2 regions of the Acidaminococcus sp. AM33-14BH genome follow, and region 2 is predicted to be linked to the other one. Evidence: riboswitches for the same ligand, from Rfam matches in the RefSeq annotation. Region 2 holds a riboswitch; the other holds the start of a gene.

Region 1 (16,542 bases), on a different contig from region 2:
GCTCAAAATCCTGCATCCAGGCATTGTTATTTTCCGCAATATCATGGAGCTCATCCAGTTCGGCATTATACCCCTTACGAATCATCCCTCCTTCCCGGACCGTAAAGGGCGGGTCATCGACAATGCCACGGCGCAGTTCATCAAGGACGGTTTCATGACTGTCAATGCGGGAGGAAAGCTTTGCCAGGAGCCCATCCCGATAGGGGGCAAGCAGGCGCTTAAGGTCCGGTACGGCCAGAAGTGCGGTGCGCAGGGAGGCCATATCCCGAGCATTGGCAGACCCCACTTCGATTCGGGAAAGGATGCGCTCAAGGTCTGTGATTTTTTTAAGGGCTTCACCGAGCTCTGTCCGCAGCCGGGAATCACCTACAAGCGTGCCTACAGCCTGCTGCCGACTTGTAATGCGGGCCGCATCATAAAGGGGGGATTCAATCCACTGCCGCATGAGGCGGGCTCCCATGGCGGTCGCGGTGTAATCAAGGATATCAAGGAGGGTGCCTTTTTTCGTACCGTCCTTCATATTCCGGACCAGTTCCAGATTGCGGATAGCCGTTGCGTCAAGGACCATGGTCCGGTCTGTCGTAATTTCCGTGAGGCGATTCAGCTGTGCCAAATCGCTTTTTACATTGATATGGATATATTGAAGCATGAGTTCAATCGTATCCCGTACAAGCGGTTCGGTATACGCTTTCCCTTCCGTCCCAAAATGACGGGCAAAAGCATCGATTCCCCCATCTTTTTGAAAGCGGTTGACCATGCATTGGGGCAGTTTCTGAGAAAGTTCCTGCAGGAACCGTTCCGGCAGCTGTTCATCCGGGGCAAGGACTAGCTCCGCCGGCTGCATGCGGTAGATCTGATCCATCAGAAGATCTTCCCAATAAGGGCCGGATGCTTCGTACCAACTGGCCTCCCCTGTGGATACATCGGCAAGGCCAAGGACGGCCCGCCCGTCACCTATAGAAACAGCTGCAAGATATTGATTGTGCTCGTCATCAAGGACGGCATCGGAAAGAACCGTTCCTGGCGTCAAGATTTTTGTGACTTCCCGTTTGACGATTCCGACGGCTTTCTTGGGATCTTCCATCTGGTCGCAAATGGCAATGCGATATCCCTTCTTGATGAGTTTGGCCAAGTAGCCATCTACTGAATGAAAAGGTACACCGCACATGGGGATGGGATGTTTTGTATTGCCTGCGCGCTGGGTCAGCGTCAGATTGAGTTCCCTTGAAGCGGTAATGGCATCCCCAAAAAAGAGTTCATAAAAGTCACCGAGACGATAGAAAAGAAGCTTATCCTCATGCTGCTTCTTGATTTCCATATATTGCTGCACCATGGGGGTATACCCTTCACCAGTCTGCGTCATGGTTATGCCTCTTCCTTTCCTCTGATGAGCCACGTCTGGGCCCTTTCCATCTTTACATTGACAAGGTCACCCGGGGCATGGTCCCTTATCTTTGGCCACAGGACCAGATCATTTCCGTCCGTCCGTCCGCTCAGCATGGCCGGATTGCTCTTGCTGGGTCCTTCAACCATAACGGCAAGGGTTCGCCCCACCAGGCGCTTGTTGCGTTTAAGGCAGATCTCGTTCTGCAGTGCCATGAGACGATCCAGCCGTTCGTGTTTCACAGCGTCCGGGACCTGCGCCTCAAAACCAGCTGCCGGCGTTCCTTTGCGCGGGGAATAGATAAAGGTAAAGGCATCATCATATTCAACGGTACGAAGAAGGTCCAAGGTTTCTTCAAAATCTTTTTCCGTCTCGCCCGGAAATCCTACAATGAGGTCTGTCGTGATGACAGCGTCAGGCACACAGCGGCGGATAGTTTCTACAAGCTTTAAGTAGCGCTCCCGGTCATAGCCACGGTTCATGGCTTTCATGATGCGGCTGCTGCCGGACTGGACAGGAATATGGAAGTTCTTGCAAATATGCTGACTTTCGGCAATCGTCCTCACAACGGCCTCGCTCATGTCACGGGGATGGCTCGTCATATAGCGGATTCGCTCTACACCGGGGATAGCATCGACAAGCTCCAGAAGCTTGCTGAAGCCTTCCTCTTCGCCTCGATCCTTGCCATACGAATTGACATTCTGCCCCAAAAGGGTGAACTCCTTATAGCCCAAGGCAACGGCCTTTTCAATCTCATGGCAAATGGCCTCGGCACTGCGGCTTCGTTCCCGGCCCCGCACATAGGGCACGATGCAGTAGGTGCAGAAATTATTACAGCCATACATGATAGGAACCCAAGCGGCAAAGTTGCTCTTGCGAACAAAGGACCCCTCAAATTCCTGAGGCATGATAGCAAGGTCATCATAGACGCTTTCAGCGCAGCCATGACCAGCAAGGTGATTTTGCAGGATGGAACTGAAATTGTTTACATGAGCCGTTCCCAAGACAAGGTCCACTTGAGGATATTTTTTTTGGAGGTCCTTGCCCCATTCCTGGGCCATGCAGCCGGCTACACATAGGACCATATCCGGGTTTTCACGCTTCAGGCGCTTCATTTCCCCAATCTTTCCCAGGATCTTTTTTTCCGCGTTTTCACGAACGCAGCATGTATTGATAACAACGACATCGGCATGTTCATAGTCCGCACTGGCCTCATAGCCCAAATCAAGGAGCTGACCGGCATAGTGCTCGCTGTCGCTTTCGTTCATCTGGCATCCATAATTGATGATGGCGTAAGTCTTTTTCATGTTCTTCTCCTTTGTCAGTCTAACAATATATTATACTGTAAAATCGAAGAATTTTGTAGGGACCTTTGACAGAGAGATGACAGATCCCGCAGCCAATCATCTTCCTGACCGAAATAAAATAATAGTTGCCAATGCTCCGCCAATCAGAAGCCCCTTTCGGGGCGGCAATTCCCCTTCCTCTCTAGGTGACAGGGCACGGCCTTTTCCAAGGATCGATCATGTGCCCCCTTTTTAGATGCCGATCCTTTTCAGGAATATTTTTCCCTCATTAAATCCGTTTTTAATATGGGAATCTTTTTTTCTCCCTCTTTTAACTTTTTTTATTACATTTTTCTGATCAATTTTTCGATTTATATGATTTATTTCTTTTTATGTTTTTCTTATAGATACTTTTATTTGTTCTCATTTGTTTTGAAAATTTTCTGAATTATGTTATACTAAAAATCGTGATTTTTGTTACATTTATGTTATTTTGTTCCTTTTTCTCCCCGTTGACAGTAAAATCACGTATCTTCTTTACAGAAAGGAAGTCTGTTATGTTTTCCATTGCCTTGTTCGATTCCGTACGAGCAAATCTCAATGAAACGAGCGATCAGCTCAATTCCCTCTCCGCCCTGCCAGAAATCATGCATCTGTATCGTTACTCCAAATTTTCCAGTCTCCTTACCAGTCTCTCCCGTCAAGGAAAATTCCAGCTCATCATTCTCCAGAGCCTTTCCACGCCCTTTCCCGATCTGTCCCTTGCGCGGCGCATCCGGCAGTACGATCGGCGGGTTCCCATTATCATCGTGACGGACAATGAATCCTTATGTCTTGAGGGGTACGACGTCCCCATCTTCCAGTTCTATACCAAGGCCATGACGGTACAGCAAATGCGCATGGTTCTTGAGTCCCTCATGGATCATGCCCCCGATATGGGCAACCGGTTCTTTATCTTTTCATCGGACCAAAGTATGTATCAGGTTCGGCTTTCCGATATTACCTTTTTTGAAGCCAACCGCTCCTCCCTTTTTATCCACACTACGCAAAAAAGCTACGCCTGCCGGGATACACTCAAGAACCTACAGACGCGGCTTCGGCGATTTCCCTTCGAACGGATCCATAAAAGCTTCATCGTAAACACAAAGTTCATCAGCTGCCTGCAGTCCGACTCCCTGATCCTCCAAGATGGCACGGTTCTGCCTGTAAGCAAGCATAAAATGGCGCCCATGCGGCACTACCTGAAGCTTCTCATGGAGTCGTCCCTGCTCTAGGGCTTTCACTCGATGTCGCGGATCTGGGAAACAGGGATTGGTGCCTTGTCTTCAAGGTAAAACGCCTGCCTTGATAAATCAATGCGATAGAGGCGGCCTGACACCGTTCGGCAGACGCCGCCGCTCTTGCGCCCGTCCGGTTCAAAATAATGAAGGGTCACATAAGGGCGCTCCCCTATCCGGTCCATGAGAAAACGGGTCTTTTGGTCGAGCTGTTCCCGCTGCGCTTCGTCAAGCTCTGCGGCTTGATCCGTGTAATGGGCCCGTTCCATGATGGTTTCTGTAAAGCCCGTCAGCGCGTCAAAAGGCGCAAACTGGGCCGCGCGCTGGAGCCGGGGCATACGGGGCCGAGGGATTCCAAATGGATAGGGATGATCCAAGATTGCAGCATAAGGATCAGGCATGATGACCTCCAATCTGACCATGACGGGTAATGGTCATGGCTTCTTTGCATAAGTTGCGCCCCTTGACAAGGGCATTGCGGCCAAATCGGCGATGGACCTCAAGGGCCGCTTCCTGAAGCCGTGCTTCCCGTGGATCTCCATCAAGAAGGGATGTTTGCTCGGCAAAAAGGAACCCTTGCCGAACAGGGTCCTGAATGTCCTGGGAGCGCACATGGACCGCAGTGACACTCATCCGGCGCACCCATAGATAGGGATGGGCAAGGCGGTCATAAAGCGCCATCATGCTTGCCATGATAGGCTGTCCGGCATGGGTCCATCCAGCAAGACGAGCCGAGCCATGACTGCGGCCTGATGGTGGCAGGTCCCGGGAAAAACCTTGTGGCTGCGTCCGTTCATAGCCAATGGTAATGGCCACCTCATCAGTCACAAGACGTTTGCGGGCAAGGTCCAAGATGAGTTCATCCGTCATCTCCCATGCAATCAGGCGGGCATTTTCCGGTGAATAGGGCTTGGGCAGGACCTGACTTGTGCCGAGGCTGGAGGCTTTGGGGATATATCGCTTGATGTCGCTCATACGGCATGATTCCCACCCCCAGGCATGATCAATGAGCAGCTCGGCATTGATGCCAAACCAATCATACAAAAGGGAGGCATCGGAAAGACTGAGGCGGGCAATATCCCCCATGGTGTAAAGGCCATGAGCAGAAAGACGCCGGGCCGAACCGGGGCCAATACGCCAAAAGTCCGTCAGGGGCTGATGGCCCCACAAAGTCCTGCGGTAGGCGGTTTCATCAAGAAAAGCAATACGTACCCCATAGGGATCGGGCATCAAGGCTTTTGCTACGATATCCATGGCCACCTTGCTGAGATAGAGGTTCGTCCCAATACCGCCCGTTGCCGTAATGCCCGTTTTTTGATAGACGTCGCGAATCATGGTCATGGCAAGGGTATAGGGCGTCATGCCATACGTCGAAAGGTACGGCGTGGCATCAATCATGACTTCATCAATGGAATAGACATGGATGTCCTGAGGAGCAATGTACTGCAGATAAATGCCGTAGATGTCCCGACTCATTTCGATATAGCGCTGCATGCGCGGCATGGCGACAATATAAGAAAGCGCTTTTTCCGGATGATGCCTAAGCTGTGAATCAAAATGGCTCATCCCCCGGAAAGAACGCTGGGGCGCCTTGCTGCGGCGCAGGGCATTGATTTCATCGACTTTGCGGATCACTTCAAAAAGGCGGGGCCGGCTCGGGACTCCCCGTTTTTTTAGGGGCGGCGATACAGCAAGGCAGATGGTCCGATCCGAGCGACTCTTATCGGCAACGACAAGGCACGTATCAAGGGGATCAAGGCCCCGGTCCACACACTCTACGGAGGCATAAAAGGATTTGAGATCGATGCAGATATAATAGCGCAGTTTCATGATTGCCTCCTTCATAAACATTTGTTCGCTATTTATTATAGCACACTTCACTGAATAAAACAGCCCTCTTCCAGAAATTCTTTAGGAACTTCCGAAAGAGGGCTGCGTGATATCCAAATTGATATTCAGTTTTGTAACACTTCGGTCCTCTCCCTTTCCAAGTGGCGGAACAGGAAGTAGCAAATCAGGACAGAAAGAAGGGACCCCGAAGCGGTCACAAGGCCCATCGGAAAAAGGGAATCGGAAAAGGCCCGGGATGCCAAATAGACGAAAGGAATCCTCACAAGGACGATGGCGATAAGATTGTGGAGAAAAGAATAGATGGATTTTTTAGCTGCACAGAAGTAGCCGCTAAAAGAAAAATGGATTCCCGCAAAGATTGTGTCAAAGATGTATCCTTTCAGATAGGGTCCACCTGATGCAATGACCGCCTCATCAGAGGTGAAAAGACCCACAAAACGCGGCGCCATGACCTGTATCAAAAGGGACACCGAAAGGCCAAAGAACACGGCCGTCTTGATGGCATCATAAAGATAGGCGCGGGCCCGCTTGCGGTTATCCGCACCAAGGTTCTGGGCACTGAGGGCAGAAACAGCCGAAAGGAGCGAAGATGGGACAAGGAAGAGGAAACTGATGATTTTTTCCACAATGCCGACAGCCGCTGCGTCCGTCACGCCGCGCAGGTTTGCAATCATGGTGATGATGAGGAAAGAAATCTGGATAAACGCATCCTGGACGGCAATGGGAATGCCAACGCCGAGGATTTCACGGATGAGGGAGCCCGAAGGGACGAAGGACGCTTTGGAAAGACCAAGTCCCATGGGATGGCGCTTCATGACAAAAACGCCGACAAGGACGCTGACACCTTGGCTGATGGTCGTTCCTAAAGCAGCCCCCAAGGGTCCCATAGCAAAAGGCCCCATGAAAAGGAGATCAAGGGTCAGGTTGATGACGGCCGCAAGGGCCACAAAATAGGTCGGTGTCCGGGAATTGCCAAGACCCCGAAAGATAGAGCTGATGAGGTTGTATCCCGTAATAAGGGGAATGCCTAAAAAGCAGATAAAAAGATAGTGTTTTGTCCCCCTGACGGCTTCGGGCGGCGTTGCCATGATGTCCACAATACGGGGAAGAAAGTTAATCAAGAACCCTGCAAGGACCACAGAAAGGATACCAAAAATGAGCAGCGTCTGCCCGATGGTGCAGCTCACCTTCTCTGCTTCTCCCTTCCCTACAGCTCGAGCAATGGCAATGGTCGTCCCCATGGAAAGCCCCACAAGAACAACGGTCACCATATGCATGATCTGGCTGCCGACGGCAACGGCCGTAATGCTCGCCGGTCCTTCAAACTGGCCGATGATAACAAGGTCTGCCATCCCGTAAAGGGTCTGCAGGAAATAGGAAATGACAAAGGGAATGGAAAAAGAAACAAGGCTCTTCCAAACACTCCCCGAAAGGGCATTGACAGCCATAAAACACGCTCCTAAAAACAAAAAGAAGGCCCCCACCGGGAAGGTATCTCAGCCTTCCCGTGAGGAACCTGGCGTTCTCCTTACCACACGCCGTGCCTTAGTGGTGGAACAGGCGGCGGCCCGTAAAGCACATGACGATACCGTACTTATCAGCCGTTTCGATGACTTGGTCATCACGGATGGAACCGCCAGCCTGGGCGATATAGCGGACGCCGCTGCGATGGGCACGCTCTACATTGTCGCCAAAGGGGAAGAAAGCATCGGACCCCAAGGCAACATCCTTGTTCTGGGCAATCCACGCCCTACGTTCTTCCCGCGTCATGCGTTCCGGCTTTTCTGTAAAGAGCGTTTCCCAGATTCCGTCAGTAAGGACGTCATCATCGTCGTCGGAAAGATAGACATCAATAGTATTATCCCGGACCGGCTTCGGCGTATCAGGCTTAAAGGGCAGGCTGAGCGCTTTCGGTGACTGACGGAGCCACCATTTATCGGCCTTGTCGCCAGCAAGGCGCGTACAGTGGACGCGGGACTGCTGTCCGGCACCGACGCCGATGGTCTGTCCGTCCTTGACGTAGCAGACGGAATTTGATTGGGTATACTTAAGGGTAATCAGGGCAATGAGAAGATCCCGTTGGGCCCCTTCGGGAAGCTCCTTGTTTTTTGTGACGATTTTTTGGAGGCAGTCCTTTCCAATGGAGTCCGCATTGCGGCGCTGTTCAAAAGTGACACCGAAGACTTCTTTGGTTTCCATTTCATGAGGAACATAGTTCGAGTCAATCTGGATGACATTGTAGCGACCCTTTTTCTTTGTTTTGAGGATGGCAAGAGCCTCGTCATCGTAGCCTGGAGCAATGACGCCATCTGAGACTTCGTGCTGAAGGACTTTTGCCGTCGCTACGTCACACACATCAGAAAGGGCCACGAAATCGCCAAAGGAACTCATCCTGTCCGCACCGCGGGCACGGGCATAAGCGGAAGCAAGGGGTGACATTTCATACCCCTCAAGATGATAGACCTTGCGCAGCGTTTCCGTCAGCGGCTGGGCCACCGCAGCCCCGGCAGGGCTGACATGCTTAAAGGACGCCGCAGCCGGAAGACCGGTAGCTTCCTTGAGCTCCTTGACGAGCTGCCAGCTATTGAGGGCATCCAGGAAATTGATATAGCCAGGGCGGCCATTTAAAATCGTAACCGGCAGGTCACTGCCATCTTTCATATAAAGTTTCGCTGGAAGCTGATTCGGGTTGCAGCCATACTTTAATTCGAATTCCTTCATCTTCATTCCTCCCTCATATAGAAAAAAGCCAACCTCGGGCCCTTTTCGCCCAGACGGTCGGCTCACTGCGATCATGCTCCCTGTGGGTACCCCCACTTCCGTCAGTTACATGATCTGATAGGATCATTATAATATGGGAGGGGCAGGGGTGTCAATGTCGGGTATTTTGGGGCAGAGCACAAATCGCGCCGATTTTCTACACAGGGAGTCTTCATTGCCCTTTTCAAGATTCATGAGTTGGCAATGAAGTCATGGCGCATCGCAGCATATTTTGATACGCAATTTCATGTTAAAGTCGCCTGAAATATGCCTTCGTCATTCCCTTTTGAATCAGCCCAAAAATCGGGCTGATTTGATGAAGTACGTGAGGCCATTGATTAAAAAAGGTTTTGTGGAAACAATGGCCTCAGGGCCTATCGTACAATGGACCGTCCCACGTTTGAGGATAGCGATCGCTTGAGCGCATCCTTTCCTAACCTCCCCTTTTTTTACTCGGCGCAGAAATCGCGCCGAGTAAATGCCTTCGGCGGGCGAGCCACTTCTTGGATTTTTTTCGGTTTTTAGACGAATCATGATTCGCCTGAGACCCATTTCGGCCCATCTGCGTTGTCATAAAGACGCAGACTTCCTGGCAACACGGAAATGCGTGTGCGGCTTTATCAACCTAAGGATTTTTCCTGGCCTCTGAACCAATCAGAGCCTCATGCGAACCATGTATATGGAAGCAACACGGAAGTTTTAGAAAAGTGGTTGCAGCTATTGCGCCATCGTCGGTGAAAGCGGGAACTCCTCGCAACAGGACCCATCTGAGCCATATTCGCAAAGAGCAAATAAAAAAAACGAAAGTGAAAGAGGACCGTGGCTTCCCACGGTCCCCTTCTTACTTCTTATCCTTTTTATCGAAGAAATCCTTCACTTTATTGAAAAAGCTTTTTTCTTCTGGGTTAATGCTTTCGCCGCTGGCATCGGCGAACTTGCGAAGTGCTTCTTTTTGTGCATCGCTCAGTCTCGTCGGCACAACAACTTTGATCTGGATGAGCTGGTCACCCTTTACACCCGTTCTCAGGTTCGGAATGCCCTTGCCCTTGATGCGCAGGACGCGATTGGGCTGGGTTCCTTCAGGCACCTTGATGGTGGTCTGACCATAAAGAGTCGGCACCTTGATTTCAGCACCCAATGCAGCTTGGACAATGCTGATTGGCACTTCGCACAGGACTGTCGTCCCATCCCGTTCAAAGAACTTATGGCTCTTTACATAGAGATAGACATACAGGTCGCCGGCTCGACCGCCGCGCATCCCCGCTTCACCCTCGCCTGCCACACGGAGTCTCGAACCGCTGTCAACGCCAGCTGGAATCTTGACCGTAATGACGCGTTTTTGCTTTACGCGGCCTGTTCCACGGCAGTGTTTGCAGGGATTGGTAACGATTTGACCCGTCCCATGACATCTCGAACAGGTACGGACATTAACAACCTGACCAAAAATGGAATTTTGCGTAACCCGGACTTCCCCCGTCCCGTGACAATCAGGACAGGTTTCAGGATGGCTGCCTTCGGCGGCTCCCGTTCCATGGCAGTGCTCACATTCCTCTTCGCGGTTCAGGCGGATTTTCTTTTCCGTCCCAAAGGCCGCTTCCTCAAAGGTAATTTCAAGGTCAGCCCGCAAATCCGCGCCTTGACGGGGACCGCGATCAGCCCGGCGGGAACGGGACGCGCCTGCGCCTGCACCGCCGAAGAACATGTTGAAGATATCATCCATGCCTTCGCCGCCAAAGCTACCGCTAAAACCGCCAAACCCACTGCCGAAGGGATTGCCCCCGGCACCAGGACCGCCATTTTGAAAAGCGGCATGACCATATTGATCATAGGCGGCCTTTTTCTGCGGGTCACTCAGAACCTGATAGGCCTCGTTGACTTCCTTGAATTTATCGGCTGCTTCAGGATTATCCTTGTTGAGATCGGGGTGATACTTACGAGCCAGCTTGCGATATGCTTTTTTTAATTCCTCAGGCGACGCACTTTTGTCGACGCCCAGGACCTCATAATAATCTTTTTTATCTGCCATCAGTATCTCCCTCTAGGAACGATTATTTTTTGTCGTCATCTACGACTTCGGCGTCTACGACGTCATCATCGTTCTTCTTATTGTCAGAGGAAGCCCCGGCGCCAGCACCGGCATCAGCACCGGCAGTGCCACCGTTCTGGCCATTTTGCTGGTTCTGTTTATAAAGTTCAGCAGACAGTTCATAGAGCGGTTTCTGGAGGGCTTCCGTATCCGCCTTGATCTTATCTACATCGTCACCCTTCATGGTTTCCTTCAAGGTATTGATGGCTTCCTGGACCTTCTTGATTTTGTCATCGTGACCCTTGCCTTCCATATCCTTGACGGTCTTTTCAGCCTGATAAATCAGTGTATCGGCCTGGTTCTTTGCATCAACAGATTCACGGCGTTTCTTGTCGGCAGCTTCGTTGGCCTGAGCTTCCTTCACCATCTTGTCAACTTCTTCCTTACTCAGGCTGCCGGAAGAGGTAATGGTGATCTTCTGTTCCTTGCCCGTGCCAAGGTCCTTGGCGCTTACGTTCACGATACCGTTGGCATCAATATCAAAGGCAACTTCGATTTGAGGCACGCCCCGCGGTGCAGCGGGGATACCGCTCAGTTCGAAACGGCCAAGGGTCTTGTTGTCGGCTGCCATTTCACGTTCGCCCTGGAGAACATGGATGTCAACGGAAGGCTGATTATCCGTAGCCGTCGAGAAGATCTGCTTCTTGGAGGTTGGGATGGTCGTGTTGCGGTCAATGATCCGGGTGAAGACACCGCCCATGGTTTCAATCCCAAGGGAAAGCGGCGTTACGTCAAGAAGCAGGACGTCCTTGACATCACCAGCCAGTACGCCGGCCTGAATGGCAGCACCGACAGCAACGCATTCATCAGGGTTGACGCCGTGAGCCGGTTCCTTACCGAGAACGCGTTTGATGGCTTCCTGGACAGCAGGGATACGGGAAGAACCGCCAACAAGGAGAATCTTATCAATATCATTGACGGTCATCTTGGCATCACTGAGGGCCGTATGAACACACTGGATAGTGCGGTCAACAAGGTCACTCGTCATGCTGTCAAATTTGGCACGAGTAAGATCCATGTCAAGATGCTGCGGGCCATTGGCACCAGCCGTAATGAACGGCAGGTTGATATTGGTTGTCATCATGCTGGACAGTTCAATCTTGGCTTTTTCAGCCGCTTCACGAATCCGCTGCATGGCCATCTTATCACCTGTCAGGTCAATGCCGTTTTGTTTCTTGAATTCATCGGTCATCCAATCCATGATGCGATGGTCGAAGTCATCGCCGCCCAGATGGGTATCACCGGTCGTGGATTTAACTTCGAAGACGCCATCACCCAGTTCCAAAATGGAAACATCGAAGGTCCCGCCGCCAAGGTCGTAAACGAGAACGGTCTTGTCATCGGACTTATCAATGCCATAAGCAAGGGCAGCCGCCGTCGGTTCGTTGATGATTCTCTTGACATCAAGACCAGCAATACGGCCGGCGTCCTTCGTAGCCTGACGCTGGGAGTCGTTGAAGTAAGCCGGTACAGTAATGACCGCTTCCGTGACTTTTTCGCCGAGATAACGTTCCGCGTCCCCCTTCATTTTTTCAAGGATCATAGCGGAAATCTGTTCTGGCGTATAGTCCTTGCCATCAATGGTCACGGTATACTTCGTGCCCATGTGACGTTTGATGGAGCTGATGGTCCGTTCCGGGTTGGAAACAGCCTGACGTTTTGCCAGCTGACCAACGAGGCGTTCCCCATTTTTTGTGAAACCGACAACGGACGGAGTAAGGCGGCCGCCTTCCTGGGTCGTAATAACAGTCGGTTCGCCGCCTTCCATCACGGCGACAACAGAGTTCGTAGTCCCTAAGTCAATACCAATGATCTTGCTCATTATAAATTCCTCCTCATGCAACTAACTTGCTGGTTCTCACTTCAGTTAATTATGGACAACCCTTACCTTGCTGTGACGGATGACATCATCACCAATCCGGTAACCTTTTTCAAGGACCATATCAATGCTGTCATCAGGCAGGTCGGGATTGCTGCCTTGCATAACGGCCTCATGGATCTGCGGATCGAAAGGCTTGCCTTCAGCAGGAATCTCTTCGATATGCAGGGTTTCAAGGGCCTTTTCAAACTGTTTGTGGATCATAGCCATGCCCTTTAAGATGGACTCGGCATCATGGTTTTTTTCCACACTGGCCTCGGCGCGTTCAAAATTATCGAGGACCTTCAGGAATTCCCGGACCACTGAAGCCGTTACGAAACGGCCTAAGCGTTCCCGTTCTTCCGTATTTCTCTTGCGGAAATTATCAAAGTCGGCCTGCAGACGAAGCAACCGATTGGAAAGCTCATCGATTTCCTCTTGCTGCTTGGAAATCGTTTGATCCTTGGGATCAGGCGTACCATCTGCCGGTTCTGCGTTTTTTTCCTCAGCCTCCGTGGCCTTTGCTGCTTCCGCTTTGTCAGCACTCATTTCGGCGGCTTGTTGTTTTGGATCTTTTGTCTCTTCGTTCACCGTACGTCCTCCCTATTTTTCATCAATTTTATTCATGACCACCTTCAGGTAGTGATGAAGATAATCCATCACAGAAATGACCTTGCGGTATTCCATACGGGTAGGTCCCAACACGGCAAGGGTCCCAACGACCTGGCCATTCAGGCGGTAGGTCGCTTGGATCATGCTGCAGTCCTGGATGCTGGAGAACTTATTCTCGCTGCCAATGGTGACCCTTAATCCCGAGTCACTGCTGGCCTTTAGCATATCCTTGAGCATCTGTTCTTCTTCAAGGACGCCCAAGAGTTCCCGCATCCGTTCCGTATCCTTGAATTCAGGCTGTCCCAGGAGTTGTTTGGTTCCTCCAAGGAACATCTTGTCCTCCTGCTGGCCGGCCTTGACCTTCTTGATACGGCTTACGATGGATGCATACAGCCGTTTGTCCCCGGCAAGCATTTCCCGTACCTTTGCTAGGAGCTCCTGCGAAATATCATTCAGTTTGCGTCCATTAAGGTACTGCGAAACACGCTGGGCAATCTGGTCCAGCTCACTTTCTTTTACTCCGCTGGGGATTTCCACCACGCCATGATCGACATTTCCCTCTTCCGTGACGATGCACAGGATAGCCTGACCCTTGTTGAGGGGCAGGAACTTCATGTAGGAGAACGTAGCCTCGCTGTCCTTGTTTGCAAGGACGACGGATACGTTCTTGCTCATGCGGGACAGGATCTTGGCCGTGGATTGGAAGATGTCGTCAATGGTATGCACCCGCTGCCTGAACCAATTGTTGATGAGCGCCATATCGCTCGATGATAGGGTCAGGGATCCTTCACCAGCAAGGGAATCCACATAGAGGCGGTACGCCGCCGCGGAAGGAATCCGTCCTGCCGATGTGTGGGGCTGCTCCAAGAATCCAAGGAGCTCCAGATCGGACATTTCGTTTCGAATGGTCGCCGGACTGATACCAAGATTATATTTCCGAGCGATTGTACGGGATCCTACAGGCTCGGCCGTCTCGATGTAATCATCAATGACGAGTTGAAGTATTTTCTTTTGTCGTTCGGTCAGCACTGTAATCATCTCTTTCCCTGATTATTAGCACTCGAAACTTTAGAGTGCTAACATCTAATGGTTAAGATACACCTCTTTAGTCAAAATGTCAATACTTTCCCGAAAAATAATTTACAAAAAGCAAAAGCCTCAAAAAAGAAGGCCCCATGCGGGAAAAAGCCTATGGAAAAGGGCCTCCGCTGGGGTATTGTCCTTGGTGTTGGCTGCTCGCGTTCCCTTCATGGTGTGAGGTGTCAGTCCGTTGTGATGAAGGCTTCGAAGGCAAGGTTCCCGTACTGCATGCCAAGGGGCGTGAGACAAAAATGACCATCCTCCCATTTGGCCCATCCCTTATGGATGAGGTTCTCTATCTGAGGCCCGTAATCAAGGGCAAAGGAGCGCCCAAAGCGGGCTTCATAATCCAGGAGGGAGAGGCCTCTTACGGTACGTAGGTTCATGAAGATCATTTCTTCCCGCTGGACGGCAGGTGACAGGCATTCTATCTCCGGTGCCTCTCCTCTTTCGTAGGCCGCAAGATAAGCCGGGTTGTTCTCCCGTGTCCTGCCGTCAAAGCGCGTCGCTCCGGCGCCAAAGGCAAGGTAGGGATTGTAGTGCCAATAGACAAGGTTGTGCCGCGACTTGTCACCTGCTTTGGCAAAATTGGAAATCTCGTAGCGCTCGTAGCCGCCCTTGACGAGGCGGTCCATGATGAGGTCATACATGTTACCCGTCTCATCGTCTGTGGGAAGGATCCAGCGCCCTTGTCGGAGATTATGGGAAAGGACGGTCCCCGGTTCAACGGAAAGCCCGTAGATGGAAATATGGCTGGGTCCCAGAGCCATGAGTTCCGTCAAGGATGCCTCGACGCTTGCAGCCGTCTGCGTCGGATATCCATAGATAAGGTCACAGGACAGACGTGTAAACCCCACCTTTTTGCTGAGAAGGATAATGTGCCGCGCCTCATCCGCTGTATGGGTACGGCCCATGAGGCGCAGTTCGCTGTCCTCTAGAGACTGGATGCCAAGGCTCAGGCGGTCCACCCCCAACGCTCGCAGTCCCCTAAGGTAGGCTTCATCGACAGTTCCCGGATTGGCTTCAAAGGTCACTTCCCGCGGCGAATGGAGATAGCCTTTTTCCTTCAGGGCATGGAAAATGGCGGCGAGTTCCTCCAAGGATAGCAGGCTGGGCGTACCGCCGCCAACATAGACTGTCGCGCCGCGGCTTACAGGAAGGGGGGCATCATAGCTCCTGATTTCCCTGATCAGAGCCTTGACGTAGCGGGCGCGTGCCGCCCCATCCTGCCCCTGGTAGCTTATAAAATCACAGTAACTGCACTTATGCTGGCAGAAAGGGATATGGAGATAAATGCCTTGATAGGCTTCCCATGGATGCATTTGGAAGACTCCTTTATGTGTGATGGGGTTATTGTAACATGGATGAGAAGGTAGAAGGGTATATTTTTATTCAAGAGCAAAATCGCTCCGCTTCTCCAAAATAACGTGTCGTCATCTCCTGCGCCCAGCTTATGAAAGAGGAAGGGGGTTACAATCCTCGTCCCATATGGGCTCATCTACTTTGTCGCCCACGATTTTACTTTTTCAACGTACACACGTCTTTTGAAGCCGCGTAATCAGAAAAAGGCTGCAAAGCGATGCTTTGCAGCCTTTCTTACGCTTACTTTTGCGTGATCAGGCGTTTCAGGTCGAGGAGTTCTTTTTCAAGACTATCAATTTTATTTGCCTGGATTTTCAGCATTTCATCTTGATGTTCAATCTTGGCGTTCTGGTCCATGATGGTCTGCTGCATGGCAAGCGGACTAGCCTTTGGCTTCCGGCCCTTTGTGCCAAAGCGGAAAGTGACACCGCCACTCATCATGGCATCGCCGTTGCCAAGGGTGCCGCCAAGGTTATACATGACATCTTCATTCGGACGGTAGAACAGGCCAAGGGCCGCTGCATTGGCCGCTTTATAGTGACCATAACCGAGAGCAAATTCAAATTTGCTGTCCGGATCCCATTCCAGGGGATGGAGCGCTGCCAGGGCGGCTGCGCCAGCGCCAGCACGGCTCACTTCGTGGGTCATGCGGCTATTGAGGCTCTCTACGCGGTGATCAACATAATCCACATTAGCTGCACTCGTCGGATCGCTTGGATCTGTGGCAATTCCGGTAATGGTCCTCGTGACACCATCTTTACCACGAACATCGATGGTCTTTGCCGTCCCAGTCTGATCGATATTGATGGTCACGCCATCGGTTTTCATAAGGGTATTTCCATCCACCTCTTTAAGAGCGTTATAGAGAGTGTCGCCGCTGATGAGCCGATGGTCACCGCTTTGGGATTCGCCCGTGCCAAGCTTCTTCTGCCAGCTTGTAACATCGGAATCCGTGAGATTTCCTGCATCGCGGTCGGCCTTCTTAT
Region 2 (16,542 bases):
AATCATATTGAATTCAATCAGGGCCCGCCACAGTTTTGTAAGGTCGCTGGCGGGGACAAACGCATCGTGTTTCATGAGATGATGTTCACACTCCTGGAAAAGGATTCTTCTATTATAGCAAAAATAGAGCGGACATGTTAGAATAATAAAGCAAATTCTAGACGAATTGTGAGGAAAAAATGGAAGATTTATTATCATCGCTCAATACTCAGCAGGCTGAAGCCGTCAAACATGTGGCTGGGCCTATTTTAATTTTGGCGGGTGCCGGAAGCGGCAAGACAAAGGCCCTGACGACACGGATTGCCTATCTTTTGGAAAAAGGGGTCCCTCCTTACAGCATCCTTGCCATTACATTTACGAACAAAGCGGCCAAGGAAATGCGCGAACGCGTGGATAAGCTTGTTGGTCCCCTTGCCAAAGATGTCTGGCTCTATACGTTCCACGGTTTCTGCAACCAGCTCCTGCGCCGGGAAATCAAGCATCTGTCCCACTACGGCTATGGGACAGGCTTTTCCATTTATGATACGACGGACTGCAAGAATGTCCTGAAGGGCATCTTGAAGGATCTCAAGATGGATGAAAAGTTCTACCCCTTGAGCGCGGTGATGTCGGTCATTTCAAATGCCAAGAATGCACAGCTTTCCGGTGCCGCTTTTGCCAGGAAGGCCGATGACTTCCATGCCAAGAAAGTGGCCGAGATCTATCTTGAATACGAAAAGCGCATGCGTCAGAACAACGCCGTTGATTTTGACGACCTCCTGCTCCTTTCCGTGGACCTGCTGCAGCATGACAGGGACGTGCGGGAAAAATACCAGCATAAGTTCCAGTATGTCATGATCGATGAATACCAGGATACGAACCATGTGCAGTATCTTCTGGCCAAACTCATCAGTGCCCCGGAAAACAACCTTTGTGCCGTCGGCGATATTGACCAGAGCATCTATGGGTGGCGCGGCGCGGATATCAGCAATATCCTTGATTTTGAAAAAGATTATCCCGATGCCAAGATCTATAAACTCGAGCAGAATTACCGTTCTACCCAGGTTATCCTTGACGCGGCCAATGCGGTCATTGAACATAACAGTGCCCGCCGGCCCAAGAACCTTTGGACGGAAAATGGGAACGGGAAACCGATCACCTATTTTCAGGCTTTCAACGACCGCAATGAAGCGGAATTTACGGTCCATAATATGCGGCGTCTGCGCGACGAAGCTCATTTCCATCTGGGCGATATGGCGGTCCTTTACCGGACCAATGCCCAGTCCCGCATGTTTGAAGAAACCCTCATCAAAAATGGCCTTCCTTATATCATGGTTGGCTCCTTGAAATTCTATGACCGCAAGGAAGTCAAGGACCTGCTTGCTTATTTGCGTCTCCTTGTAAATGGCCGTGATGAGCAGGCCTTGGAACGGGTCATCAACGAACCGAAACGGGGCATTGGCAGTGCGACAGTGGAAAAACTCAAGATGCTCCTTAATGAAACGGGACTGTCGCTGCATGAAGCCCTCAAGGCACCTTCTGCTGGTGAACTCCTTGGTCGGAGTCTCCTTAAGGTGACTGCTTTCAGTACCCTTCTAGAAAGCCTTCGCAAGGAAACTGATACGGTCCCTGTGGAGCAGCTCATGACGGATATCCTCGAAAAGACCGGGTACTGGGATGCCTTGCTCCTGGAAGGCTCGGAACAGGCTCGGGGCCGCATGGATAACCTTGACGAATTAAAGCGCATTGCCATGGAGTTCCAGGAAGATGAAAACGAGGAGGAAAAGACCTTGGAGGATTTCCTGAACCATGTGGCCCTTGTTTCCGATATCGATGATGCCAAACTCAGCCGCGATGCCGTGACGCTGATGACGCTCCACTCGGCCAAGGGACTTGAATTCCCTGTTGTCTTCATGGCCGGCATGGAAGAGGGTCTTTTTCCGAGTCAGCGCTCCCTTGACGACACGGATAAGCTTGAGGAAGAACGGCGTCTTTGCTATGTTGGGATTACGCGGGCCAAGAAAAAACTATTCCTTACAAGCTGCCGGAGCCGCATGATGTACGGCCGGACGGTCATGTTCCCGCCGAGCCGCTTCCTTGAAGAAATCCCCCGCCATCTTATTGAAACGGCCCTTGTCGGCCAGCAGGATGGGAGCGGGGCGCAGCGCGCGGCATGGGAAAATCGGCCGCAGGAAGAAGGGTCAGGGCTTCGCAGCATTGCCAGAAGACGCGGCGCAAGCATCCTTGACCGGCGCGACAGGCGCTCCGAATATGTGCCGGATGGAAAGCTGGAAGTCTTCAAGGCTGGCGATAAAGTCCGTCATAAGGCATGGGGCGTGGGGACGGTTATCTCGGCCCAGCCCGACGCTGATGGGCAGATTGTCAAAGTGGCCTTCCCCGGTACGGGCATCAAGGCCCTTTCAACGAAATACAAAGTCATCCAGAAAGTATAAGAGGCGAATCTCATGACGATCATGACAAAACAAGAGGCTTTGCTAAAGGCCCAAGCCCTTCGCAAGGAATTGGAACGCAACTCCTACCTTTATTATGTGGAAGATATGCCCACCATCACTGATGCGGAATATGACAGCCTTATGCGCCAACTGCGGGCTATTGAGGCGGAATATCCTGAACTTGTGACGCCGGATTCCCCGACCCAGCATGTCGGCGGCTACGCGAAACCTGGGTTTACGGAAGTGCATCACATTACGCCGCTGTTAAGTTTAGCCAATGCCTTTTCACCGGAGGAAATGGAGGAATTTGACCGCCGGGTCCATGAAGGCCTTCCTAAGGACGCCAAGGTAGAATATGTGGTGGAACCGAAAATCGACGGTCTTGCCTGCAGCATCATCTATGAAAATGGTCGCTTTGTCCGAGCGGCGACGCGAGGCGACGGCATGGTCGGCGAAAATGTGACGGAAAATGTGCGGACCATCAAAAATATCCCTAAGGTCCTATCCTCGCTTCCTGGCGTTCCCATACCGGAACTCCTTGATGTGCGGGGAGAAGTCTATATGCCCCGTCATGCCTTTTTGAAGCTGAATGAGGAACGGGTGGAAAGAGGGGAGACGGAATTTGCCAATCCCCGGAATGCCGCTGCCGGTTCCTTGCGTCAGCTCGATCCCCGTGTCACGGCTAGGCGTTCACTGGCATTTTTTGCCTATGGCATTGGCACGGGCGCCCTTGATACGCATAATGATTCCATGGATCGCCTCGAGGCCTATGGGTTTACAACGACAGAAGGACGGACCAAGGTTGCGACCATTGAAGAGGCTAACGCACTCATTGCTCGTCACGGTGAGCGCCGCAAGAGCCTTGGCTATGACACGGATGGTGTCGTCGTCAAGGTCAACGCCGTATGGCAGCAGAACATCCTCGGGGCCACGGGAAAGGATCCCCGCTGGGCCATGGCCTATAAATTCCCGCCCGAACAGGCGGAAACGACGCTGCGGGATATTGTTATCCAAGTGGGCCGAACGGGCGTCCTTACACCGACGGCTGTCCTTGATCCCGTGAAGCTTTCGGGGAGCACCATCAGCCGCGCCACGCTTCATAATGAAGATTTCATTGCGGAAAAGGATATTCGCATCGGTGATCGGGTCATTATCAATAAAGCCGCGGAAATCATTCCAGAAGTCCTGCGTGTCGCCGTGGAAAAACGGACCGGTGAGGAAAAGGTTTTCCATATGCCTGCGGAATGTCCGGAGTGTGGCTGGCCGGTTGTCCGAAAAAATGGAGAAGCCGCTGTGCGCTGCACCAATCCCCACTGTCCCGCCTTGGGCAGGGAAGGCCTCATCCATTTTACCAGCCGTGACGCCATGAACATCGATGGCTGCGGCCCTGCTGTCCTGCTCCAGCTCCAGGAAAGGAATCTGGTGAAGGACCCGAGCGACCTTTATCTTGTTACGGCAGATGACCTCATGGAACTTGACCGCATGGGCGCAAAGTCCGCCAATAACCTTGTCCGGGCCATTGCTGCCAGTAAGGAAAACAGTCTGGATAAGCTCCTTTTTGCCCTCGGGATCCGCCACGTTGGGGCCAAGGTGGCCCGGACCCTTGCCATGAAATACCAGACCATGGATGCCCTGATGGAGGCAACACAGGAAGAATTGGCACAGATTCCTGATATTGGACCGGTCATTGCCGAAAGTGTCGTGACCTATTTTGGCGATCCAGGAAACCAGGATTACATAGAACGGCTGAAGGAATTGGGCCTTAATATGAAGATGCTGGGGACGGCTGCTTCCAATGAGAATCATCCCTTCTACGGGAAGACCATGGTCTTTACTGGAACCCTGCCCACCCTCGACCGGGCAACGGCCCAGACCATGGCTCAGGAAGTGGGCGCCAAGGTGACAAGTTCTGTCAGCAAGAAGACGGACTATGTTGTCGCAGGGGCCGATCCAGGCAGCAAATATACCAAAGCCCAGTCCTTGGGTGTCACCATCCTTGATGAAGCTGCCTTCCGGCGGCTCCTGGAAAATAAGGACATGCAATAAGCCCGATAAAAAAGCTGCGGAGAAAGAAGAGCTCTTTCTCCGCAGCTTTTCTTATTGGATTCAGCCGGCTAAATAAGTGAAGAGGGCAATCATGAGCGGCATGGTGATGACGCACAGGACCATACTGATGAGGTTGACACTGCCAGCAAGGAAGGCGTCCTTCCTAAACATGACGGCAAATTGGGTCAGCAGCGTTGCCGGAGGGGCGCAGACAGCCAGCATTCCAATCTGGAACAAAAAGAGTTCTTCTGGATGGGCCTTCAAGAAGCCTGTTGCCAGGACAAGGAGGGTGACAAAAAAAGGAAAAAGAAAAAGCCGGCCTATACAGATGAGCCATACCTTGGCTGAATGAAAAAGGCCGGACAGGTCCTTTTCAGCCATGACCATGCCCGTTACGAGCATGCTCAAGGGGCCAATCATGCTGGCCAGCATGCCCATGGTGTTTTGGATGATCAGCGGCAGTATGATTTGAAAGAAAAAGAGGGTCATGCCAATGGCCACGGAAAGGATGTTGATGTTAAGAAGCACTTGCCGAAGGGTGACACGGCGTTCCCCGCTCATGAGGACCATGCCGTGGGTCCAGATAAAAAATTGTTGGACGGCATTGTACATGCAGGCATAAAAGACGTATTCTTCACCAAAAACGGAGGCCACCAGGGGAAAGATGAGGTTTCCTGAATTGGTGTACATCAAGGAGGCCCGCGCCGTACCATCAAGACTCGTTGCCTTGCCTAAGAAGGTGGTGAGAACCAGCCAGAAAAGATGGACTGCAATGGCAAAAATGACGGCAATGCCAAAACCATGGACTTTTTCTTCCGATAAGGGAAGCTGCAGGGCCTTGATGATGGACGAGGGGATGATAACATAAATGAGGAGCGTTGAAATGGGCTTGCACTCGGACGCTTTCATGATGCCTTTCTTGACGGCCGCGTAGCCGATGATGGCAATAAGGAGCAGGGAGGATAGCTGGGAAAACAAAAGAGGCACGATTGCCAAGTAGGGTCACCTCCGTAAGAATGAATTTTTACCATTATAGGTGCTTTTGTGAAATTTTGCAAAAACTCGTTACTTTCCTATCAAAATGCTATATAATAGAACATCCAAGATTTGGATGTTGCCAATGATACTTGAAAGGAGGATTCCTATGGAACCTTATTCCCTTTCCTTATTTGATAATCCGGCACCGCGGGATGCAGAACTGGAAGAAAAACGCCGCAAGGGAAAGCTTACCTTGGTGCGTCCCTTGTCCTACGTGGTCATTGATATTGAAACGACGGGCCTTGACGTGGCACGCAGTGCCATCATAGAAATTGGGGCTATCCACGTACGCAATGGGACTGTTTCAGGTCGTTTCCAGACCTTCCTGACCCCGGAACCGTACCAGAGCCTGTCACCTTTTATTACGAACCTGACGGGCATTACGGACAGCGACCTTGTTGGGGCACCGACCTTTAGGGAGATCCTGCCGCGGCTGCGGGATTTTTTAGGTGGCTATACCTTGGTAGGGCACAATGTCAATTTTGACATCAACTTCCTTTATGACCGGATTTACCGGGAAACAGGGGAACATTTGAATAACCCCTATCTTGATACGAAGAAGCTTGCCAAAACCGTTGTGCCGGGCCTGTCCCACTACAGTCTGGAAGCCCTTTGCAAGCATTTTGGCATCGCGGGCAACCATCACCGAGCCGTAGATGACTGTGAACTTACGGAAAAAGTGTTGGATGCACTCTGGCGCCTCAAGACGCAGCAAGGTTAATTTCACAAGGAAGAAAAAGACCTAGGTCCGCGGGATCTAGGTCTTTTGCTGTAAAGGAAGGCGCAGCCTCCTTCTTTTTTTATTGTGCCGTTTGACTTTTTGCCGTATCACCCACAAGCTCTTTTCCGCAGTGTTTGACAACCATCAGGGCAAGGAACATGAGGGCAAGGGCAACGACAAGCTGTAGGCCATCGACCATAAGGACGAAGGTGCCGGCCATGAGTTTGCCATAGATCCCGTAAAGGGACAGGCAGAGGGCACTCATGGTGACAACGAACATGAAGGTCATGGGGATGTAGAGCATCCAGCTCTTGCGGCCTGTCGTACGCAGGAAGACAGCAAGGGCAATGAGGACCAGTGCGGAAAGCAGCTGATTGGCAGCCCCAAAGAGCGGCCAAATGTTGAGGTATCCGCCGAGGCAGAGCAGGTAGCTCGGGATCAAGGTAACAATCGTTGCCACATAGGTATTGGAAAGGAATTTCGCAGCACTGCTGTCATATTCGCTCAGCAGTTCCTGGAGCATCATGCGGCCGATGCGGGTGACAGCGTCGATGGTCGTCATGGCAAGGGCGGAGATGCACATGGTCACGATGCAGTTGCTGACATAGGGCGGAATCCCGAAGATAGAGAAATAACGGCCGATGGCAGACCCGAAGATGGCAAAGGGCGTTGCTTTCGGCAGGGCCCCGTTGACTGCAACGGAGCAGGCAATGACGAGGGAAACAACCCCCAGGACGGATTCAATGAGCATAGCGCCATAGCCAACAGGAAGCATATCCTTTTCATTGGAAATGGTCTTGGAAGAAGTACCGGAAGAAACCAGGCTGTGGAAGCCGGAAACGGCACCGCAGGCGATGGTTACAAAAAGGATGGGGAAAAGGGGCCTATTTGCTACCGTAAAGCCTTTAAAAGCCGGCATATTGATGGTGGGGTTACCGACAAGAATACCGACAACGCCTGCCAGGATCATGCCAAGGAGCAGGAAGACACTCAGATAATCACGAGGCTGGATAAGGAGCCACATGGGAAGGACAGAAGCAATGAAGCAATAGGCATAGGTTGCATAGAGCCAGCTGGTGCGGGAGGCAAAAAACGGATTGGCAATCCCTACAGCAATCATGGCAACCATGCAGATGAGGGCCAGAATCACTTCTTTGACGCCGCCGATATGAAAGCGGCGAACGGCCCAGCCAAACACCATGGCGACAAAAACGTAGAGGGTGGAAATGGAGCCAGCAGCTGCATTTGGTCCCAAGAGTTCGCCCGTCTTGGAAAAGCCATTGAACGTGCTTGCCATGATGTCGGAAAAGGCAGCGATGACAAGGAGGGAGAAGAGCCAGCTGAACAGGAGGAACATCTTGCAGCCCGTCTTGCCAACGTACTGTTCAATGATCTTGCCCATGCTCTTGCCGTCGTTGCGGACTGAAGCATAAAGGGCCGTAAAGTCCTGGACAGCGCCGAAGAAAATGCCGCCTACAATAATCCATAAGAATGCAGGAACCCAACCAAACATAGCGGCAATAATCGGGCCCGTGACAGGGCCTGCGCCCGTAATTGAAGAAAACTGATGGGCAAAGACCGTAAACCGGGAAGCCGGCGCAAAGTCGCGGCCATCTTCAAAGCGATAGGCGGGCGTCTTGGCATCGGGCTCGATGCCCCAGGTCTTGACGAGCCAACGGCCGTAGAACAGGTAGGCAAACGCAAAGATGACGATTGCAATACAAACCAAGGTTAATCCATTCATCATAGCCACTTCCTTTCCAAAAATTTCAAGTCCCGCATGAATGCTGGGATTGAGGGGGTGATGAGTGTTTACAGAGCCATAATTTATCACTTGTATACAAAATTGTCAACATAAATTTTAAAAATAAGTGGTAAAATACAGCTATTCTGTTATGAAGTTACAAAAAAGAACACAAAATATGGCGATAAAGTCTTTTTAGAATGGACGTATTCGTGAAAACGTACATTGAGGGAAATAGGAATTGAAAGAAATTTTACTTTTGCAGACGAAAAAATAAAAAATCCTATGAGATGAAACGCTTATTTTTTAAATCAACAATAAAAATATAGAAATGTTATCTTTTTATCAATAAGGTGTGAAAATAACTGGTAATTGTTCATAAATTTTTTAGGTGTATAAATACAAAATGTACTGTTTATTACGTACTTAAGGAATAAAAAGGATTGTATATGGTTCAGAATGAAGAGACTTATGTGGAAAATTTAGCGAAAATGATTCATTATACAAAATAAAATGAGAACAAAGGTTGCTTTTTTGCACAGAGAGGATACAATAGAATATACTTGTAAGAAGAAGGAGAGTGGTAGCATGCCGAAGAAACGAATCGTAGGTGTTGTTGGTCTGGGCCATGTTGGTGCCCATGTTGCCTATACGTTAGGAGTCACGGGAACGGCTGACCTTGTCAAACTTTGTGATATCAATGAAAAGAAGCTTGTCAGTGAGCATCAGGATCTCATGGATGCGGCCATGTTCATGCCCCATCATGTCAAGTATGCCATGGCTTCCTATGAAGAACTGGGCGACTGCGATATCATCATCAATGCCATTGGGAAAATTGATCTGTTGGTTACCCATAACCGGGATACGGAAATGAACTTTACGGTGGCTCAAGTTGCTGACTTCATTCCCAAGATCATGAAGGGGGGCTTCAAGGGAATCTTCATCAACATCACCAATCCCTGTGATGTGGTGTCCGATCTCATTTCCAAATTGAGCGGTCTGCCTGCGGGCCATGTTTTTGGGACGGGGACGGGTCTTGACACGTCGCGACTGGTAAGTGCCATTTCCCAGCAGACCGGCCTTGACCATAAATCCATTACGGCCTACATGATGGGCGAACACGGCAACGCGCAGATGGTGCCTTGGTCCGTCATCCAGTTCGGCGGCAAACGCCTTGAAGAACTGAAGGATGATTCCCGTTTCGTTTTTGATCATGATGCCATCAAGGAAAAGACCATCAAAGGCGGCTGGGTGACCTACGTGGGCAAGGGCTGCACGGAATACGGCATTGCGTATACGGCAACGACCCTTGCCGGATACGTCCTGCGCGATGAAAAGCATATCATGGCAACGAGCGCGCCCCTTCGCGGTGAATATGGCGAAGACGGTATCTTTGCAGGTGTACCTGCCGTGGTTGGTGAAAATGGCGTGGAAAAGGTTGTTGAACTTTCTCTCACGGACACGGAGAAAAAGGAATTCAAGACGTGCTGCACGGCTATTCGGGAAAACATCAAAAAAGCCGAATCCATTTGGAAAAAAGCCGAATGAGGGGAACGAAAAAAGCTGTCACCAAAAAAAGGTGACAGCTTTTTCATGTCTTTAGCGTGACGGTTGTTCTTGCTGGACCGCTATTTGACGGTATTTCTTAAGACGCCGATGCCTTCGATCTCACATTCGACGACGTCGCCGCGCTTTAGATACTGGGGCGGGTTCATGCCGACGCCTGTGCCGGCTGGTGTACCCGTGGAAATAATGGTGCCGCAGCGCAGGGTCATTCCGTGGGAGAGTTCACTGATGATGTAGGCAATGCTGTGAACGAGGTTCCTTGTATTGTCCTGTTGCCGCAGCTCACCATTTACGCGGCATGTAATGGTGAGCTGCGGCGGGAAGGCAAACTCTTCTGCCGTAACGATGACAGGTCCCATGGGCGCAAAGTGGTCCAAGCTTTTTCCAAAGTACCACTGCTTGTGGGCCGTTTGGACATCCCGGGCCGTGACATCATTCAGGATGGTATAGCCAAAGATATAGTCCGGGGCTTCTTTCTCGCTTACATCTTTGCAGTCCTTTCCGATGATGACGGCAAGTTCACATTCGTAATCAAGTTTGCTGACGATATCGAAATGACCGTCGATGGCTCCATCAGGATCGACGCAGCGCGTGACCCGTTTGGAAAAGTAGACGGGCACGTCCCGCTTCTGGATCTTTTCTTCCGTGTATTCCTGCGGCAATTCCTCATCGTGGGAGGCATAGTTGATTCCCAGGCAGATGATGTCATTGGCCGGTTCCGTAATGGGTGCCAGGATCTTGACCCTTTCTATGGGGACGGCGGCAACTCCCATGCGGCTGATGGCAAGCAGTTCCTCGAAATCGCTGTGAGCCATGAGGTCGGGCATATCGGCATACTTGTTGGCGGGAATGACAGATTTACCGTCTTCAGACAGGATGCCGACTTGCTCCTGCCCGTCATTTAACATGGTTACAATTTTCACGGGAATCACTCCTCTGTAGGGTACTTCCTTTATTGTACCTTTTTTTATCTTGATTTCTAGAGAATTCAGACGATTTTTACTTAGAAATTTCTCTTTCTCAAGGCGGCTGGCTGTGATAGAATAGCAGAGAAATTGATTTATGGAAAGAAGAGGGTCCTATGGAGCAACTGATCTATCAATGTGATGATGGGCACGGTGACTATAATCGGAGCTATGAATCCCATTTTGAAATTGATTATGCGGATTATTCAACGGACCACCGGGAAAACAATTTCCGCAACTATGAAAACAAGGTCCCCAAGAGCAAGAAGGAACGGGTCCGCAATATCCTGAACCATTATGAATGAAGAAAATCCCTCCAGGTCATCCGGAAGGGATTTTTTGTCAGCGTTCAAGGGGAATGACCGTGCCGCAGTTGGGAATGATATTGACCGTAAAGTCTGTCTTTCCTTCTGAAAGGAGCTGGGCTTTGGCTTTTTCATAGGCTTCTTCCAGCGTCCTTGTGGGAATCTGGTGGATGCGGCGGACAGCTTCAAAGTTTTCTTTCTTGGTCACAAGGTAAAGGGTATAGTCCTCTGCCAGGGTGTAGAGAAAATAAGCGACAAAAAAGGGAATGGTAAAATGCTGCCGCAGGGCCTTTTCCATAGAAAGGCGGCTGTTGTAGCGGAAACTGTCCCAGAAGATTTGTGGTTCCTTGATGTCCGGTGATTCGATTAGGGCAATGATGATTCCACCCTTTTTGGTTACGTCCCGGGCTGGCTCATAGCATTTGCAGCCTTGGTAGAGGGAAAGGTCCTTGGGATACCCGCCGGCACCAGCAATGGTCAGGTCTGCTTTTTGGGTAAAGGAAACCGCGTCATTGCTGAGCACCTCCTGCGTCCCTTCAAGCCAGGCCTCGTAAGGATCGCCGCTGACAAATCCGCAGACCTCGCCCCGTTCATTGATGAGGGAGTGCAGCAGGAAATCAGGCCGGCAGAATTCCATGCCTTCCAGCATATCCTGATGGACGGGATTGTGCGTCAAGGACCGGCCCTCCGTAAGGGGATTGATGCCTTCCCCCGGGGTATCTGAAAGGGCGAGGGCGTGGTTTTTCTGGATTGTTTCCCAACTGACAACGCCGGGAAGGATCATTTTTCGTCCGCCGCCAAAGCCTGCAAACAGGTGAGGCATGATCCCTCCGGCCACGATGACGAAATCCGCTTCGACAACACGGCGATTGAGTTCAACTGGGGTTCCATGCGACGTGATCCCCACAAGGACAAGGTTTTCCCGGTCGTGACAGTCGTGCTGGTAAAGGCGGATCCGGCGGGCGACTTCTTCTCCGACGACAGCTATGTCCTCATCAGGGGTCTGGGCTCGGTGCGTACCTTGGGCAAAAACGATGGAAATATCCTCATCGGGGATGCCTGCCTCATTGAGTTCGTTGATCAGGGGCCGCATGAAATCCCGTGAATGGTTCCAGGCACGGGTAATATCCGCCGTTACAATGACTACGGAGGCTCCTTTTTTTACCATCTCACGCAGGGGGGGAGAAGCAGTGGGGTGACGCAGACAGGCCGTCACGGCATCGTCTATGGAAAGGGCGGCATGGTGCCGCGGCACAAGGATGGAACCAATCCGCTCTTGAGGAAGCGTCAGCGTGGCCTCGCCTTTTCCGTAGGGAATATGAATGGTTTTTTCAGCCATAGGATGTCTTCCTTTCTTTAGATGGTCCTTATTATATCACCTTTTGCCCCAGCCCTCTATTCAATTGATACCCAAATAGGGTATAATGGGGCCTGTACAAAGGAGGAGTGATCCATGAATCACGTTGTAAAAGCCAAAATGCTTCGCGAAAGCGATGAACCCATTCATTATAATTGTGCCCAATCCCTTTTTGTCGCTTTTTCCGATGTCCTCGGCGTCAGTGACGAGCGGGCCTTTGCCATGGGCGCAAACTATGGCGGCGGTATGATGCACGGCGGTACGTGCGGTGTGGTGAGCGCCGGCCTTATGATCTTGTCCCTTGCAGGGATTCCCCAGGAAAAGGCCATGGCCCTGCTCCAGGATTTTTCCCGTGACCACGGGACCACGGCCTGCACGGAACTGCTTATGAAAGCCGCTCAGGAAGGCGTGACAAAGAAGGTCAATTGTGATGGGCTGGTCATCCACATGGCAGAGCGGCTGGACGCCATCCTTTCCGCCTAAAGCCCCATCCAGCCCATAAAAAAAGCAGCCTTTTCAGGGCTGCTTTTTTCATGCCTTCATTTTGTTTCCAGGGAGTCGAGGGCGGGGACTTCTTTCTGTTCAAACCCTTTACCCTTGAGCTGGATGGCTATGATGAGATTCGGGATGAAGAGAACGGCAAAGAAAATGAGCACCGATGCATAGGTGCCTGTCTGCTTATAGAAAAAGGAGATGAGAGTTGGACCGGCAATGCCTGCCATTGCCCAGGCAGAAAGGATGCGGCCGTGAATGGCACTTAGCTGTTTGGTGCCGAAAAGGTCGCTCAAATAGGCCGGCATGCAGGAAAAGCCGCCGCCATAGGCACTGATGATAAAGAGCACAAGACCTTTAAAGACAAAGGAAGAGGTGGTGGCACTGAGGGCGAAAAAAGCCAGGATCTCAAGGGCAAAAAAGAGAATGTATGTTACAGGACGGCTCAGCCGGTCAGAAATGGTGGACCAAAGGATGCGTCCGCCGCCGTTCATGATGCCAATAATGCCCACAAAAGCGGCTGCTTCCTGAGCTGACATGCCAATCACGTCCTGGGCCATGGGACTTAAGACGGCAAGCAGGCCGATGCCGCAGGTAATATTGATGAAAAAGACCCACCAGAGGCTTTGGAACTGCCAGGTATGCATGGCTTCTGATGCAGTCTTTCCCGTAAGGGACTGGGAATCAGCGTCATGTTCCTTTTTCAGGACGGGCGGTTTGAGGTAGAGGGCACAAAGGACCATGATGACCGAGTAGGCACCTGCCATGAGGCAGAAGGTGCGGGTAAGGCCCACCGTGCGGGTGAGTTGCTGCATGAGGGGAGCTGCAATGAGAGCGGCAAAACCAAAGCCCATGATGGCAAGACCTGTTGCAAAACCGCGGTGGTGGGGAAAATATTTCACCAAGGTTGATACGGGTGTGATGTAGCCTGTGCCAAGACCAATGCCGCCAATGCACCCATAAAAGAGATAGAGGAGGGAAAGGCTTCTGATGGAAAGGGCATACGCCGTACCCAAAAGGCCCGTTCCGAAGAAAAAGGCGGCCATGAGGCCACTTTTTTGGGGGCCTATTTTTTCTACAAAGCGCCCCAAGAGTGCGGCTGACATGCCAAGAAACAAGATGGCAAGGGAAAAGGTCCAAGTGACATCACCCATAGAAGCCCCCAAGGTTTCCATGATGGGGCGGACAAGGACGCTGAAAGCATAGACGCTCCCAATGGAGAGGTGAATGCCTACGGCGGACAGTGCAATCAGTGAGCGGTTTCTCATGTTGCTTCCTTTCTGGGAAAACTTCCCCTAGAAAGAGAAAAGGCCCGGACCAATCTGCAGCATAAGGCTGCAGAGGAAAAGGCCGGGATGAAAAAGGACCGTCCGGGCTGCTTTTCTCTGCCCAGACGGTCGGCAAGTTACACAATGCAGAGCACGTGGTCAATTCCACTTATCCGTCAGTCCTGCACTGCTTTATTTGATTGTGATGCGAATATTATAGCAGGTATGACAGAACGGAGCAAGAAGAAATTCAGAAAAAAGATAAAAAAAACCGCCCCCCAAGGAGCGGCTTCATCTCTAAAGTGGTGGAACTAACTGGATTCGAACCAGTGACCCCCACGATGTCAACGTGGTACTCTAACCATCTGAGCTATAGTTCCGAGACGAATATTAGTATACCCAAAGGAAAGAGTCTTGTCAACTCTTTTTTTTCCCCCCAGGGGAAAAGGATTTGGACATAAGGGGCGGTGATGTTTATTTTTTTGCCTTAAACAGATATAATAAGGAAGACGAAGACTTTCATAGTGGGACCCACGGGTCCTTTTTTTGGTAAAGGAGATTGACCATGAAAAAGCTGTTCTTACTGATTGCCGTCATTACGGCACTTTTCACGGCTGCCTGCGGCAAAAGCGGCAAAGCGGCTGGAACGGACGCACCGGCCCTAAAGGGCCCTGTCACAGCCCAATTTGAGACCAGTCTCGGCAATTTTGAGGTCCGCCTTGCCGTAGAAGGGGCACCCAAGACCTGTGCCAATTTTGTAAAGCTTGCGGAATCTGGTTTCTATGATGGACTCACTTTCCACCGCGTCATTGACGGCTTCATGATCCAAGGCGGCGATCCCAAAGGCGATGGAACGGGCGGACCGGGCTATACCATCAAAGATGAATTTTCAAAGAATCTGCGTCACGATGGACCGGGCATCCTGTCCATGGCAAATGCTGGCCCTGATACAGGTGGAAGCCAGTTCTTCATTACCCTGGAGAAGACGCCCTGGCTGGATGATCATCATGCTGTCTTTGGCCGCGTCGTCAAAGGACTTGATGTAGTCCAAAAGATTGGTAAGGTTAAAACGGACGCCAATGACCGGCCAGTGACGCCCGTTGTTATCAAGAAAATCAAGATTGTAAAAGGCTAAGGAGGAAATCGGGTTGCCAGAAACGCTGGAAAAGAAGCTGATTTTTAAGGACAATCGGGAAATGGTGGCTGTCCTGGGGAAAAATGATGAATACCTGAAACTGATGGATGATCCGGAGTGCCGGATTATCCCCCGGGGCAATGAACTGCTCCTTACCGGGACGGAAGCGGCGCTCAGGCGGATGGAACGAGCCTTTTCGGAACTGCTCTATCTCTATCGCCAAGGGCTGCCCATTACGACCCATGATGTGACATACACGCTGAAGCTGGTTCGTGACGGCAAGGAAGAGGCCCTGCATCAGCTTTATACGGATACGGTCATTACGACCTACCGGGGAAAACAGGTCAAGGCCAAGACCCTGGGCCAATGGCAGTACCTCAAGACCATTGGGGAAAATCAAATGACCATTGCGTTAGGACCGGCGGGAACGGGCAAGACCTACCTTGCCGTGGCTATGGCGGTCAAGGCCCTTAAGAACCACGAAGTGGAGCGAATCATCCTCACGCGGCCGGCTGTGGAAGCAGGGGAAAAACTGGGCTTTTTGCCCGGGGACCTGCAGGAAAAGGTGGATCCATACCTGCGGCCCCTTTATGACGCCCTTTACGAGATGCTCGGCATGGAATCCTTCCAGAAGTATTTGACCCGGGGAACCATTGAAGTGGCGCCCCTTGCCTATATGCGCGGACGGACGTTGAGCGATGCCTTCATCATCATCGATGAGGCCCAAAATACGACGGCTGAGCAGATGCGCATGGCCCTTACCCGTTTTGGCTTTGGCTCCAAGCTTGTTGTGACAGGGGATGATTCCCAGGTGGACTTGCCGCCGGGCAAGGAGTCCGGGCTCACCAATGCCGCCTATGTTCTCCAGGGAATCCCTGGCATTGGCATTATCCACTTTACGGACGGCGATGTCATCCGGCATGAAATCGTGGCGGCCATCATCCGGGCGTACAAAAAATACGATAATGCTAAAAAGAAAGGAAGGGACGGCTATGATCGTCACACTCGAAAATAACCAGGAAAAGGTCTCCATTCCTGAAGCGCTGGAAGCGGACCTGACCAAAGCCATGAATGTCGTTGCGGAACTGGAGGCCCTGTCCCCGCAGACAGAAGTGGATATTACCCTTGTCGATGACGCTGCAATCCATGAACTCAACCGCACTTACCGCGGCATTGACCGGCCGACGGATGTGCTTTCCTTTGCCCTTGACGAAGGGGAAGAGGAACCGGAAGTGGACGATGACGAGATTGAACATCTATTGGGTGATGTCATCATTTCCGCTCCGACAGCAGTCCGCCAAGGTGAGGAATACGGTCACGGACTCGAACGGGAGATGACCTATTTAGCCGTTCATGGGATGCTCCACCTCCTGGGATACGATCACATGGAAGAAAAGGACAAGCTTATTATGCGCAAACGGGAGGAAGAAGTCCTGCGCAGGCTTGACCTTGCCGAGGAAAATTTTGGAGGCT

What was found. Region 2 has a riboswitch for ZMP and ZTP ahead of DW817_RS00390 (OFA family MFS transporter). Riboswitches for the same ligand answer to the same signal wherever they lie in the genome.
Region 1: it holds a riboswitch for ZMP and ZTP, as region 2 does, so the genes downstream of both, DW817_RS07905 (phosphoribosylaminoimidazolecarboxamide formyltransferase) here and DW817_RS00390 (OFA family MFS transporter) in region 2, are expected to answer to the same signal.

Annotation. Positions count from the first base shown of each region.
Region 1 is NZ_QTNG01000010.1:30,009-46,550, reverse strand. It holds gene mutS (DNA mismatch repair protein MutS) at 1-1,363, opposite strand, end outside; gene miaB (tRNA (N6-isopentenyl adenosine(37)-C2)-methylthiotransferase MiaB) at 1,366-2,691, opposite strand; gene DW817_RS07925 (LytTR family DNA-binding domain-containing protein) at 3,228-3,944, shown strand; gene DW817_RS07920 (hypothetical protein) at 3,950-4,348, opposite strand; gene DW817_RS07915 (ImpB/MucB/SamB family protein) at 4,341-5,777, opposite strand; gene DW817_RS07910 (MATE family efflux transporter) at 5,903-7,246, opposite strand; gene DW817_RS07905 (phosphoribosylaminoimidazolecarboxamide formyltransferase) at 7,344-8,519, opposite strand; ZMP/ZTP riboswitch at 8,560-8,638, opposite strand; gene dnaJ (molecular chaperone DnaJ) at 9,400-10,584, opposite strand; gene dnaK (molecular chaperone DnaK) at 10,607-12,466, opposite strand; gene grpE (nucleotide exchange factor GrpE) at 12,512-13,093, opposite strand; gene hrcA (heat-inducible transcriptional repressor HrcA) at 13,106-14,152, opposite strand; gene hemW (radical SAM family heme chaperone HemW) at 14,377-15,516, opposite strand; gene DW817_RS07870 (YadA-like family protein) at 15,797-16,542, opposite strand, start outside.
Region 2 is NZ_QTNG01000001.1:62,193-78,734, forward strand. It holds gene DW817_RS00335 (ATP-binding protein) at 1-75, opposite strand, end outside; gene pcrA (DNA helicase PcrA) at 180-2,432, shown strand; gene ligA (NAD-dependent DNA ligase LigA) at 2,445-4,478, shown strand; gene DW817_RS00350 (AEC family transporter) at 4,539-5,465, opposite strand; gene DW817_RS00355 (PolC-type DNA polymerase III) at 5,623-6,237, shown strand; gene DW817_RS00360 (carbon starvation protein A) at 6,317-7,981, opposite strand; gene DW817_RS00365 (lactate dehydrogenase) at 8,570-9,529, shown strand; gene DW817_RS00370 (fumarylacetoacetate hydrolase family protein) at 9,610-10,470, opposite strand; gene DW817_RS00375 (hypothetical protein) at 10,629-10,817, shown strand; gene larA (nickel-dependent lactate racemase) at 10,855-12,156, opposite strand; gene DW817_RS00385 (C-GCAxxG-C-C family protein) at 12,271-12,657, shown strand; gene DW817_RS00390 (OFA family MFS transporter) at 12,714-13,934, opposite strand; ZMP/ZTP riboswitch at 14,047-14,128, opposite strand; tRNA gene DW817_RS00400 (tRNA-Val) at 14,238-14,314, opposite strand; gene DW817_RS00405 (peptidylprolyl isomerase) at 14,500-15,069, shown strand; gene DW817_RS00410 (PhoH family protein) at 15,083-16,084, shown strand; gene ybeY (rRNA maturation RNase YbeY) at 16,062-16,542, shown strand, end outside.